Regions from separate parts of the Phytobacter sp. V91 genome, predicted to be linked through region 2. Evidence: predicted binding sites of a transcription regulator. Region 2 holds the regulator's gene; each other region holds the start of a gene.
What was found. The regulator CRP, encoded in region 2, controls carbon source genes, mostly activating them, when cyclic AMP is high. The targets are predictions, from matches to a motif close to ATGTGANNNNNNTCACAT.
Positions count from the first base shown of each region.

Region 1: a site for CRP is predicted at 1,337-1,354, ahead of mlc (sugar metabolism global transcriptional regulator Mlc). Genes of this name have one in related genera too.
Region 3: a site for CRP is predicted at 1,046-1,063, ahead of serC (3-phosphoserine/phosphohydroxythreonine transaminase). Genes of this name have one in related genera too.

Region 1 covers NZ_CBFFRJ010000113.1:4,994-8,275, reverse strand. Annotated here, with positions in the region: gene ACSZO4_RS19525 (MFS transporter) at 1-306, opposite strand, end outside; gene ACSZO4_RS19520 (LysR family transcriptional regulator) at 415-1,311, shown strand; gene mlc (sugar metabolism global transcriptional regulator Mlc) at 1,442-2,662, shown strand; gene bioD (dethiobiotin synthase) at 2,788-3,282, shown strand, end outside.
Region 2 covers NZ_CBFFRJ010000014.1:25,190-28,471, forward strand. Annotated here, with positions in the region: gene ACSZO4_RS04680 (phosphoribulokinase) at 1-648, shown strand, start outside; gene ACSZO4_RS04685 (OsmC family protein) at 717-1,121, opposite strand; gene crp (cAMP-activated global transcriptional regulator CRP) at 1,430-2,062, shown strand; gene ACSZO4_RS04695 (YccS/YhfK family putative transporter) at 2,110-3,282, shown strand, end outside.
Region 3 covers NZ_CBFFRJ010000023.1:24,663-27,944, reverse strand. Annotated here, with positions in the region: gene ycaO (30S ribosomal protein S12 methylthiotransferase accessory factor YcaO) at 1-708, opposite strand, end outside; gene serC (3-phosphoserine/phosphohydroxythreonine transaminase) at 1,163-2,251, shown strand; gene aroA (3-phosphoshikimate 1-carboxyvinyltransferase) at 2,323-3,282, shown strand, end outside.

The sequences.
Region 1 (3,282 bases), on a different contig from region 2:
TTTTTTTCGCCCGATCGCATCCGACAACGGGCCGGTAAACAGCAGGCCAATGGCCAGCATCGCGGTTGATATCGAGAGTGAAATACTGCTGCTTGCCGGGGAGATGGCAAATTCCTGTGACAGCACCGGCAAAATGGGCTGTACGCAGTAAAGCAGGGCAAAGGTTGCCAGTCCGGCGGAGAACAGCGCCAGGGTGACGCGCATGAACTGGGGGGTACCACGTTTAATATATTGAGTGGGTAAAACATGGGCGGTGTCGTCGGCGCCACTCGCGGGGAGGGTATCGACGGTTGATGTACGACTCACTTTTTGTCCTTAGATGGGGATCCCGACAAGACGGGGATAACAGTAAGGGTATGAAATGCGGAATATTCTGTCTAATATATTAATAGTCTCAAATAATACTTTTAGAATATGAATATTGAACTTCGCCATCTTCGCTATTTTATTGCCGTTGCCGAAGAGCTGCATTTTGGCCACGCCGCCGCCCGGCTTAACATTTCCCAGCCGCCGTTGAGCCAGCAAATCCAGATTCTGGAGCAGCAAATAGGCGCCAGATTGTTCGCCCGGACTAACCGCAGCGTCTCGCTGACGGCGGCCGGGCGGCAGTTTCTCGCCGACAGCCGACAGATTTTAAGCCAGGTTGAAGAGGCCGCTGCCCGCGCGGCCCGTCTTCACCAGGGGGAAACCGGCGAGTTGCGGATTGGCTTTACCTCGTCCGCGCCCTTTATTAAAGCGGTTTCCGACACCCTCTCATCCTTTCGCCAGCTCTACCCGGACGTGCATATTCAGACCCGTGAAATCAACACCCGCGAGCAGATAGCCCCCCTTAACGATGGCGGGCTGGAGCTGGGGCTGATGCGCAACACCCTGCTGCCGGATAACCTGGCGTGGGAGGTGATTTTACGTGAACCGCTGCTGGCGATGATCCACCGCGATCACCCGCTGGCCGCCAAAAAGGGGGTCTCGCTGGTGGAGCTGGCGCAGGAACCCTTTGTCTTTTTCGATCCACATGTGGGAACCGGATTGTATGACGATATTCTCGGCCTGCTGCGCCGCTATAACCTGACGCCGACCATCACTCAGGAGGTGGGCGAAGCGATGACCATTATCGGCCTGGTTGCCGCCGGGCTGGGCGTTTCGATTTTGCCCGCGTCGTTTCGCCGCGTGCAGCTGAATGAAATTCGCTGGGTACCGATCCTTGAGGAAGATGCGATTTCGGAAATGTGGCTGGTGTGGGCAAAACATCGTGAGCAGGGAACGGCGGCACGGCGTTTCAAACAAAAACTGATCGGCGCAGTAAATGGATGAAAATTGCGCAATACCCCCCTGAAAAATGTGCTGTAAATCACAAGGCTACGTAAATATTTGACGGCGACTCATGAAGTGCTTCACCATATCGAAAAGTTTATTTCGAGCTCAAAAATAAAGGGAGTCAGAGGTGGTTGCTGATAGTCAGCCTGGTCATATTGATCAAATTAAGCAGACCAACGCAGGGGCGGTCTATCGCCTTATTGATCAGCTTGGCCCGGTTTCGCGCATCGATCTTTCAAGACTGGCACAGCTTGCGCCCGCCAGTATTACCAAGATTGTGCGTGAAATGCTGGAAGCACACCTGGTACAGGAGACCGAAATTCAGGAGCCTGGCAGCCGCGGGCGGCCAGCGGTGGGGCTGATGGTGGAAACCGAAGCCTGGCACTATCTCTCTTTACGTATCAGCCGGGCGGAAATCGTCCTCTCCCTGCGTGACCTGAGCAGTAAGCTGGTTGTTGAAGAGCTGCTTGAGCTGCCCCTTACCGACGAAACGCCGTTGCTGGCGCGGATCATCAATCATATCGATGCCTTCTTTACCCGTCATACGCAGAAACTCGAACGTCTGACCGCTATCGCCATCACCTTGCCGGGGATCATTGATACGGAAAATGGCATCGTCCATCGCATGCCGTTTTATGACGATGTGAAGGATATGCCGCTGGGCGAGGCGCTGGAAAAGCACACGGGCGTGCCGGTGTATGTACAGCACGATATCAGCGCCTGGACCATGGCGGAGGCTCTTTTTGGCGCCTCGCGCGGGGCGCGGGATGTGATTCAGGTAGTGATTGACCATAACGTGGGGGCAGGAGTCATCACCGATGGACGCCTGCTGCATGCGGGTAGCAGCAGCCTGGTGGAGATTGGCCATACCCAGGTCGATCCCTACGGTAAACGCTGTTATTGCGGTAACCATGGGTGCCTGGAAACCATTGCCAGCGTTGAGAGCGTGCTGGAGCTGGCGCAACTGCGTATGAGCCAGTCGATGAGCTCAATGCTGCATCAGCAACCGCTGACGGTGGAGTCATTGTGCGATGCCGCCCTGCGGGGAGACCTGCTGGCGAAAGACATTATCAGCGGCGTGGGGGCCAATGTCGGCCGCATTCTGGCCATTATGGTGAATTTATTCAATCCACAAAAAATTCTTATTGGTTCGCCGCTGAGCAAAGCGGCGGAAATCCTCTTCCCGGCCATTGCTGACTGTGTTCGTCAGCAGTCCCTTCCGGCCTACAGTAAGCATATCGCCGTTGAAAGTACGCAATTCACTAATCAGGGCACCATGGCAGGCGCCGCACTGGTAAAAGACGCGATGTATAACGGTTCTCTGCTTATCCGTCTGTTACAGGGCTGACATTTTCCTGTTGTTGTACTAAATATTGCGCTATCTCAAGCTGCCTGACTGACGCTTAACATAGACTTCCACCACTGAATTATTTTCCTTATTTATATTTTCGTAGCATAACGGTGGAGTTAGCGATGCTTAAGCGTTTCTTTGTAACGGGTACTGATACGTCTGTCGGGAAGACAGTGGTGTCCCGCGCGCTGCTTCAGGCGCTGGCGGCCAGTGGCAGAACCGTCGCGGGTTACAAACCGGTCGCTAAAGGGAGTAAAGAGACACCAGAGGGCCTGCGCAATAAAGATGCGATGGTTTTGCAAAGTGTTTCGTCCATAGAGTTGCCCTATTCGGCGGTGAATCCTGTTGCGCTCAGTGAAGATGAAAGTAGCGTCGCGCATAGTTTTCCGATTAATTACACCCTTCTGTCTAATGGTCTGGCCCATCTTTGCGACCGGGTTGATCATGTGGTCGTTGAGGGTACCGGCGGCTGGCGCAGTCTGATGAACGATCTGCGCCCGCTCTCTGAGTGGGTGGTGCAGGAGCAGATGGCGGTGGTGATGGTGGTGGGTATTCAGGAAGGCTGTATCAACCATGCCCTGTTGACCGCGCAGGCCATTGCCAGCGACGGTCTGCCG
Region 2 (3,282 bases):
GATTTTGGTCTGCTGGAAAGCACCTTTATCGACTACGGGCAAACCGGGAAAGGTCAGTCGCGAAAATACCTTCACACCTATGATGAAGCGGTTCCGTGGAACCAGGTGCCAGGCACATTTACCCCCTGGCAGCCCCTTCCTGAACCCACGGATGTCCTTTTCTATGAAGGTTTGCACGGCGGCGTAGTCACGCCACAGCATGACGTTGCGCGGCATGTGGATCTGCTGGTCGGCGTGGTTCCTATTGTCAATCTGGAGTGGATGCAGAAACTGGTGCGGGATACCAGCGAACGCGGCCACTCCCGTGAAGCAGTGATGGACTCTGTCGTGCGCTCAATGGAAGACTATATCAACTTCATTACGCCGCAGTTTTCCCGCACCCATATTAACTTCCAGCGCGTTCCCACCGTTGATACCTCAAACCCGTTCGCCGCCAAGGTTATTCCATCACTGGATGAAAGCTTTGTGGTGATCCATTTCCGTAACCTTGAGGGGATTGATTATCCCTGGCTGCTGGCAATGCTGCAGGGCTCGTTTATTTCTCATATGAATACGCTGGTGGTTCCGGGCGGCAAAATGGGGCTGGCGATGGAGCTGATCATGACACCGCTGGTACAGCGGCTGATGGAAGGCAGAACGATAGCGTAATTTCAGCGCCCTCCCCTCGCAGGAGAGGGCCAGAGCAGGGCATCAGAACCTACAATGCCCTTATCCAGTCAGGCTTCAATCACTTCATATGTATGAGTGATGTTCGCCGCTTTTTCCAGCATCAGCGCCACCGAGCAGTACTTCTCAGCAGAGAGATCCACTGCACGCGATACCGCCGCATCTTTCAGCTCTTTTCCCGTCACAATAAAGTGCAGGTTGATATGGGTAAACAGACGAGGCGCTTCTTCACGACGCTCAGACGTCAGTTTCACTTCGCAGTCCGTCACATCGTGGCGACCTTTTTGCAGAATAGATACAACATCGATAGCGCTGCAGCCGCCAGCCGCCATCAGCACCATCTCCATCGGGCTTGGGGCTTTGTCGCCAGAGTTTCCATCCATCAAAATTTGGTGCCCTGATGCGGACTCGCCAAGGAACGTTAACCCTTCAACCCATTTCACACGTGCATGCATTTTGATTCACTCCGGAGTAGCAATTTTCTCTACAGATTACGCGTACATAAGAAAAGGCGCAACGGAAGGCGACCTGCGTCAAGCTGAAGCGAGACACCAGGAGACAGGCGGCAAAAGCTATGCTAAAACAGTCTGGATGCTACAGTGATACATAGACGTACTGCATGTATGCAGAGGACTATATATATTAGAGGCCGCAGACACGTCTGACGGTTCACTTCCCAAGTATCGGGAAGACAGATTGCAACCCCAGATGCAGGGTGCAGATCCTGAGTCTGGAGCCAGCTTATAACAGAGGATAACCGCGCATGGTGCTTGGCAAACCGCAAACAGACCCGACTCTCGAATGGTTCTTGTCTCATTGCCACATTCATAAGTACCCGTCGAAGAGCACGCTGATTCACCAGGGTGAAAAAGCGGAAACGTTGTATTACATCGTCAAAGGCTCAGTGGCAGTGCTCATCAAGGATGAAGAAGGGAAAGAGATGATCCTCTCTTACCTGAATCAGGGTGATTTTATCGGTGAACTGGGGCTTTTCGAAGAAGGTCAGGAGCGTAGTGCATGGGTACGCGCCAAGACTGCTTGTGAAGTGGCCGAAATTTCCTACAAAAAATTCCGTCAGCTGATCCAGGTAAACCCGGATATTCTGATGCGTCTGTCTTCGCAGATGGCGCGTCGCCTGCAAGTGACATCGGAAAAAGTCGGCAACCTCGCTTTCCTCGATGTAACAGGCCGTATTGCTCAGACGTTACTGAATCTGGCAAAACAACCCGACGCAATGACTCACCCGGACGGTATGCAAATTAAAATAACCCGTCAGGAGATTGGTCAGATCGTGGGCTGTTCTCGCGAAACCGTAGGCCGCATCCTGAAGATGCTGGAAGATCAGAACCTGATCTCCGCCCACGGTAAAACCATTGTCGTGTACGGAACACGTTAAGTCTTCGAACGGTGCATTATCATAGGTAATGCGCCGTTTTTGTTTCTATGTGGCGCAGGCTGATTTACCACCCCGAAATCAACTATGCACTGCGACAAACGCTGGTGTTATGTCTGCCGGTGACCGTTGGTCTGATTGTCGGCCGACTGGATCTCGGTCTTCTCTTCTCGTTAGTTCCCGCCTGTTGCAACATTGCCGGTCTCGACACCCCGCATAAACGCTTTTTTAAACGGGTGATTATTGGCGGTTCGCTTTTCGCCGGTAGCAGCCTCGCGGTGCAATTTTTACTCTTCGAAAATGTCCCGTTGCCTCTTATTCTGACGATGATGACGCTCATTCTTGGGGTGACCGCGGAAATCAGTGCGCTACATGGCAGGTTACTACCCGCCTCACTGATCGCCGCCATCTTTACTCTGAGCCTTGCGGGCAATATGCCGGTCTGGGAACCGCTGTTGATCTACAGTCTCGGCACCCTGTGGTACGGCGCGTTTAACGCCTTTTGGTTCTGGCGGGAGCAACCGCTTCGCGAATCCTTAAGTTTGCTGTACCGGCAACTGGCCGATTACTGCGAAGCAAAATACAGCCTGCTGACCCAGCATGCGGATCCGGAAAAAGCGCTGCCGCCGCTACTGGCCCGCCAGCAAAAGGCCGTGGATATGATTAGTCAGTGTTATCAGCAACTGCATATGCTGGCTGCGAATCATAATGGTGACTACAAGCGGCTGCTTCGTGTCTTTCAGATGGCGCTCGATTTGCAGGAGCATATAGCCGTCAGCTTGCATCAGCCTCAGGAAGTGCAGGCGCTGGTCGAACGCAGCCATGCCGAAGAAGTGATCCGCTGGAACGCGCAGACCGTCGCGGCCAGGCTGAGGGTCATTGCCGACGATATTCTCTATCACCGTTACCCCCAGCGCTTCAGTATGGATAAACAAATCAGCGCGCTGGAGAAAATCGCCCACCAGCATCCTGATAACCCGGTGGGGCAGTTTTGCGCCTGGCACTTCAGCCAAATCGCCCGGGTTTTGCGAACGCAGCGCCCCCTCTATATTCGCGATCTGATGGCGGAAAAGCAGCGCAGGTTGCCGCTACTACCGGCACTCAGAAGCTATTTATCTCTTAAGTCCGCGGCCTTACGCAACGCTGCGCGCATCAGCGTGATGTTAAGCGTCGCCAGCCTGATGGGCAGTGCCCTGCATTTACCCAAGCCCTGGTGGATCATG
Region 3 (3,282 bases), on a different contig from region 2:
TTTTTCAATAGAGGCAACGACGCCATGATAGCGCGCCAGAACTTCCGCCGGGATTTCCGGCAGGCTGATGCGTTCGCTGATAATGCGGTTTTTGATATGGCGCTCAAATACTTCGGACAGACCCTGAACGCGGGCTTCGTTCGCGGTGTTACCAGCAGACATGCCGTTGGACACATACAGGTTGCCGACGATATTCATCGGAATATAGACGGTTTGCGCGTCAGACTGACGGGTAAACGGCAGGGCGCAAATACCCCGCGCTTCATTGCCAGACTGCAAATCGACCAGCATGCCCGCAGTCAGTTCATTCTCCGGATCGTAAAATGCGCGCAGGCGGGCATCCAGGATACCTTCCGGCAGCGTCTCATCTTCTGGCAGCGGGAACCATTTTTCATTCGGATAGTGAACGAAGGGGCCATCAGCAATGGCATCGCCCAGCCAGAAGTCGGCAAAGAAATAGTTGGTGGACAGACGCTCGAAATATTCACCCAGCGCAGAAGCCAGGGCCGCTTTTTTGGTGGCGCCTTTGCCGTTGGTGAAGCATAGCGCGCTGTCTTTATCACGGATATGCACGGACCAGACGTTTGGCACCGGGTTCAGCCAGGAAGCCTCTTCAATATTAAAGCCGAGATCGAGCAGTTTTTGCTGGAAGCGAGCGATGGAATCTTCCAGGGCGGCGTCTTTGCCGGGGATATAGGTTTGCGTCATAGCAGCAGTCACTTTTTTGTACGTAAAGCGGGCGATCATACGGGTTTTATGTGACTGGCGCTATCTTCGCCGGGCGGTCGGCGAAAATAAAACTTTCCCCTGAGATTATCAAAGGTAACTGCCTGTTAACGCATAAAAATAAAAGTGTTTGATCTCTATCGCTTGTACGCAGATTTTCGTCGGCTGGCGATGCAGTCCGACAGCGGTCAGCGCAAAGATAAACTTCAATGATGTTAGTAGCGCATAAATCCAGAATGGTCGAAGGTCAACGGGATAATTCGCCTGTCCCTTATAGCCAAAATGTCGGTTTTATGACGATTCACCGGAAGAATGTTTTGTGTGAGGTGGCGCACATTTGCCGGGTCATAAGTTTTAGACATTGCGGCGCGTGTCACTGAATGATAAAACCGATATCCACTGTTATAACTTATTGCTTTTAGCGTGGTGAGGGGAAATGGCTCAGGTCTTTAATTTCAGTTCAGGTCCGGCAATGTTACCGGCGGATGTGCTTAAACAAGCTCAACAGGAGCTTTGTGACTGGCAGGGTCTTGGTACATCGGTGATGGAAATCAGCCACCGTGGCAAAGAATTTATCCATGTGGCGGAAGAGGCAGAAAAGGATTTTCGTGACCTGCTGAATATCCCCTCGAACTATAAAGTACTGTTTTGCCATGGCGGCGGCCGCGGTCAGTTTGCAGGCGTTCCGCTGAATATTCTGGGCGATAAAACCACTGCCGATTATGTTGATGCCGGTTACTGGGCGGCAAGTGCGGTAAAAGAAGCGAAAAAATACTGCGCTCCTAACGTTATTGACGCCAAAATCACGGTTGATGGCCTGCGCGGCGTGAAGCCAATGAGCGAGTGGCAACTGAGCGATAACAGCGCTTATCTGCACTACTGCCCGAACGAAACTATCGACGGTATTGCCATTGATGAAACGCCGAACTTTGGCAATGACGTGGTGGTGGCGGCGGACTATTCATCAACGATCCTTTCTCGCCCACTGGATATCAGCCGTTACGGCGTGATTTATGCCGGTGCGCAGAAAAACATCGGCCCGGCGGGTTTAACACTGGTGATCGTTCGTGACGATTTGCTGGGTAAGGCGCATCAGGCATGCCCGTCGATTCTGGATTACAGCATCCTGGCCGAAAATGACTCCATGTTTAACACCCCGCCGACCTTCGCCTGGTATCTGGCCGGGCTGGTGTTTAAATGGCTGAAAAACAACGGCGGCGTTGCTGCGATGGATAAGGTTAACCAACAAAAAGCCGATCTGCTTTACGGCGTTATCGACAGCAGTGATTTCTATCGTAACGATGTGGCGAAAGCGAACCGTTCACGTATGAATATTCCGTTCCAGTTGGCCGACAGCGCGCTGGACAAACTCTTCCTCGAAGAGTCGCTGGCTGCAGGCCTGCATGCCCTGAAAGGTCACCGTGTGGTCGGTGGTATGCGTGCTTCAATCTATAACGCTATGCCGCTGGAAGGCGTGAAAGCACTGACCGAGTTTATGGCTGACTTCGAACGTCGCCGCGGCTAATTTCGCTTTTCCTCATACCCCCGTGGCGTGCTGCGGGGGTTTTTATTCCGTTTTGTTGAGAGTTAAGTTTCATGGAATCCCTGACGTTACAACCCATCGCGCGGGTCGATGGCACCATCAATCTGCCTGGTTCTAAAAGTGTTTCCAACCGCGCCTTGTTGCTGGCCGCCTTTGCACAAGGCACCACCGTCCTGACCAACCTGCTGGACAGTGACGATGTGCGCCATATGCTCAATGCGCTCAGTGCGTTAGGCGTTTCCTTTACCCTGTCAGCCGATCGCACCCGTTGCGAAGTGACGGGTAACGGCGGTCCACTGGTCGCGGATAAGCCACTGGAGTTGTTCCTTGGGAACGCCGGTACCGCAATGCGTCCGCTGGCTGCCGCACTTTGCCTTGGCAGTAACGACCTGGTGCTGACCGGTGAGCCGCGTATGAAAGAGCGTCCGATTGGTCACCTGGTGGATGCGCTGCGTCAGGGTGGGGCACAGATTGAGTATCAGGAGCAGGAAAATTATCCGCCGTTGCGTCTTCGCGGTGGCTTTACCGGCGGTGATGTTGAGGTTGATGGCAGCGTCTCCAGCCAGTTCCTGACGGCATTGCTGATGACTGCGCCGCTGGCAACTCAGGACACCACTATCACCATTAAGGGTGACCTGGTTTCCAAACCTTATATCGATATCACTTTGCACCTGATGAAAACCTTCGGCGTTGAGGTGGATAACCAGGATTACCAGCGCTTTGTCGTGCGTGGGAATCAGCGTTACCAGTCTCCAGGCCATTATCTGGTCGAGGGGGACGCTTCTTCTGCCTCCTATTTCCTTGCGGCCGGCGCCATTAAGGGCGGTACGGTAAAAGTTACGGGTATTGGCCGTAACAGCGTGCAGGGGGATATTCGTTTTGCTGATGTGCTGGAAAAAATGGGCGCTCAGGTGACCTGGGGCGATGATTTTATCTCCTGTACTCACGATAAACTGAACGCGATTGATATGGATATGAACCATATTCCTGATGCGGCAATGACCATCGCTACG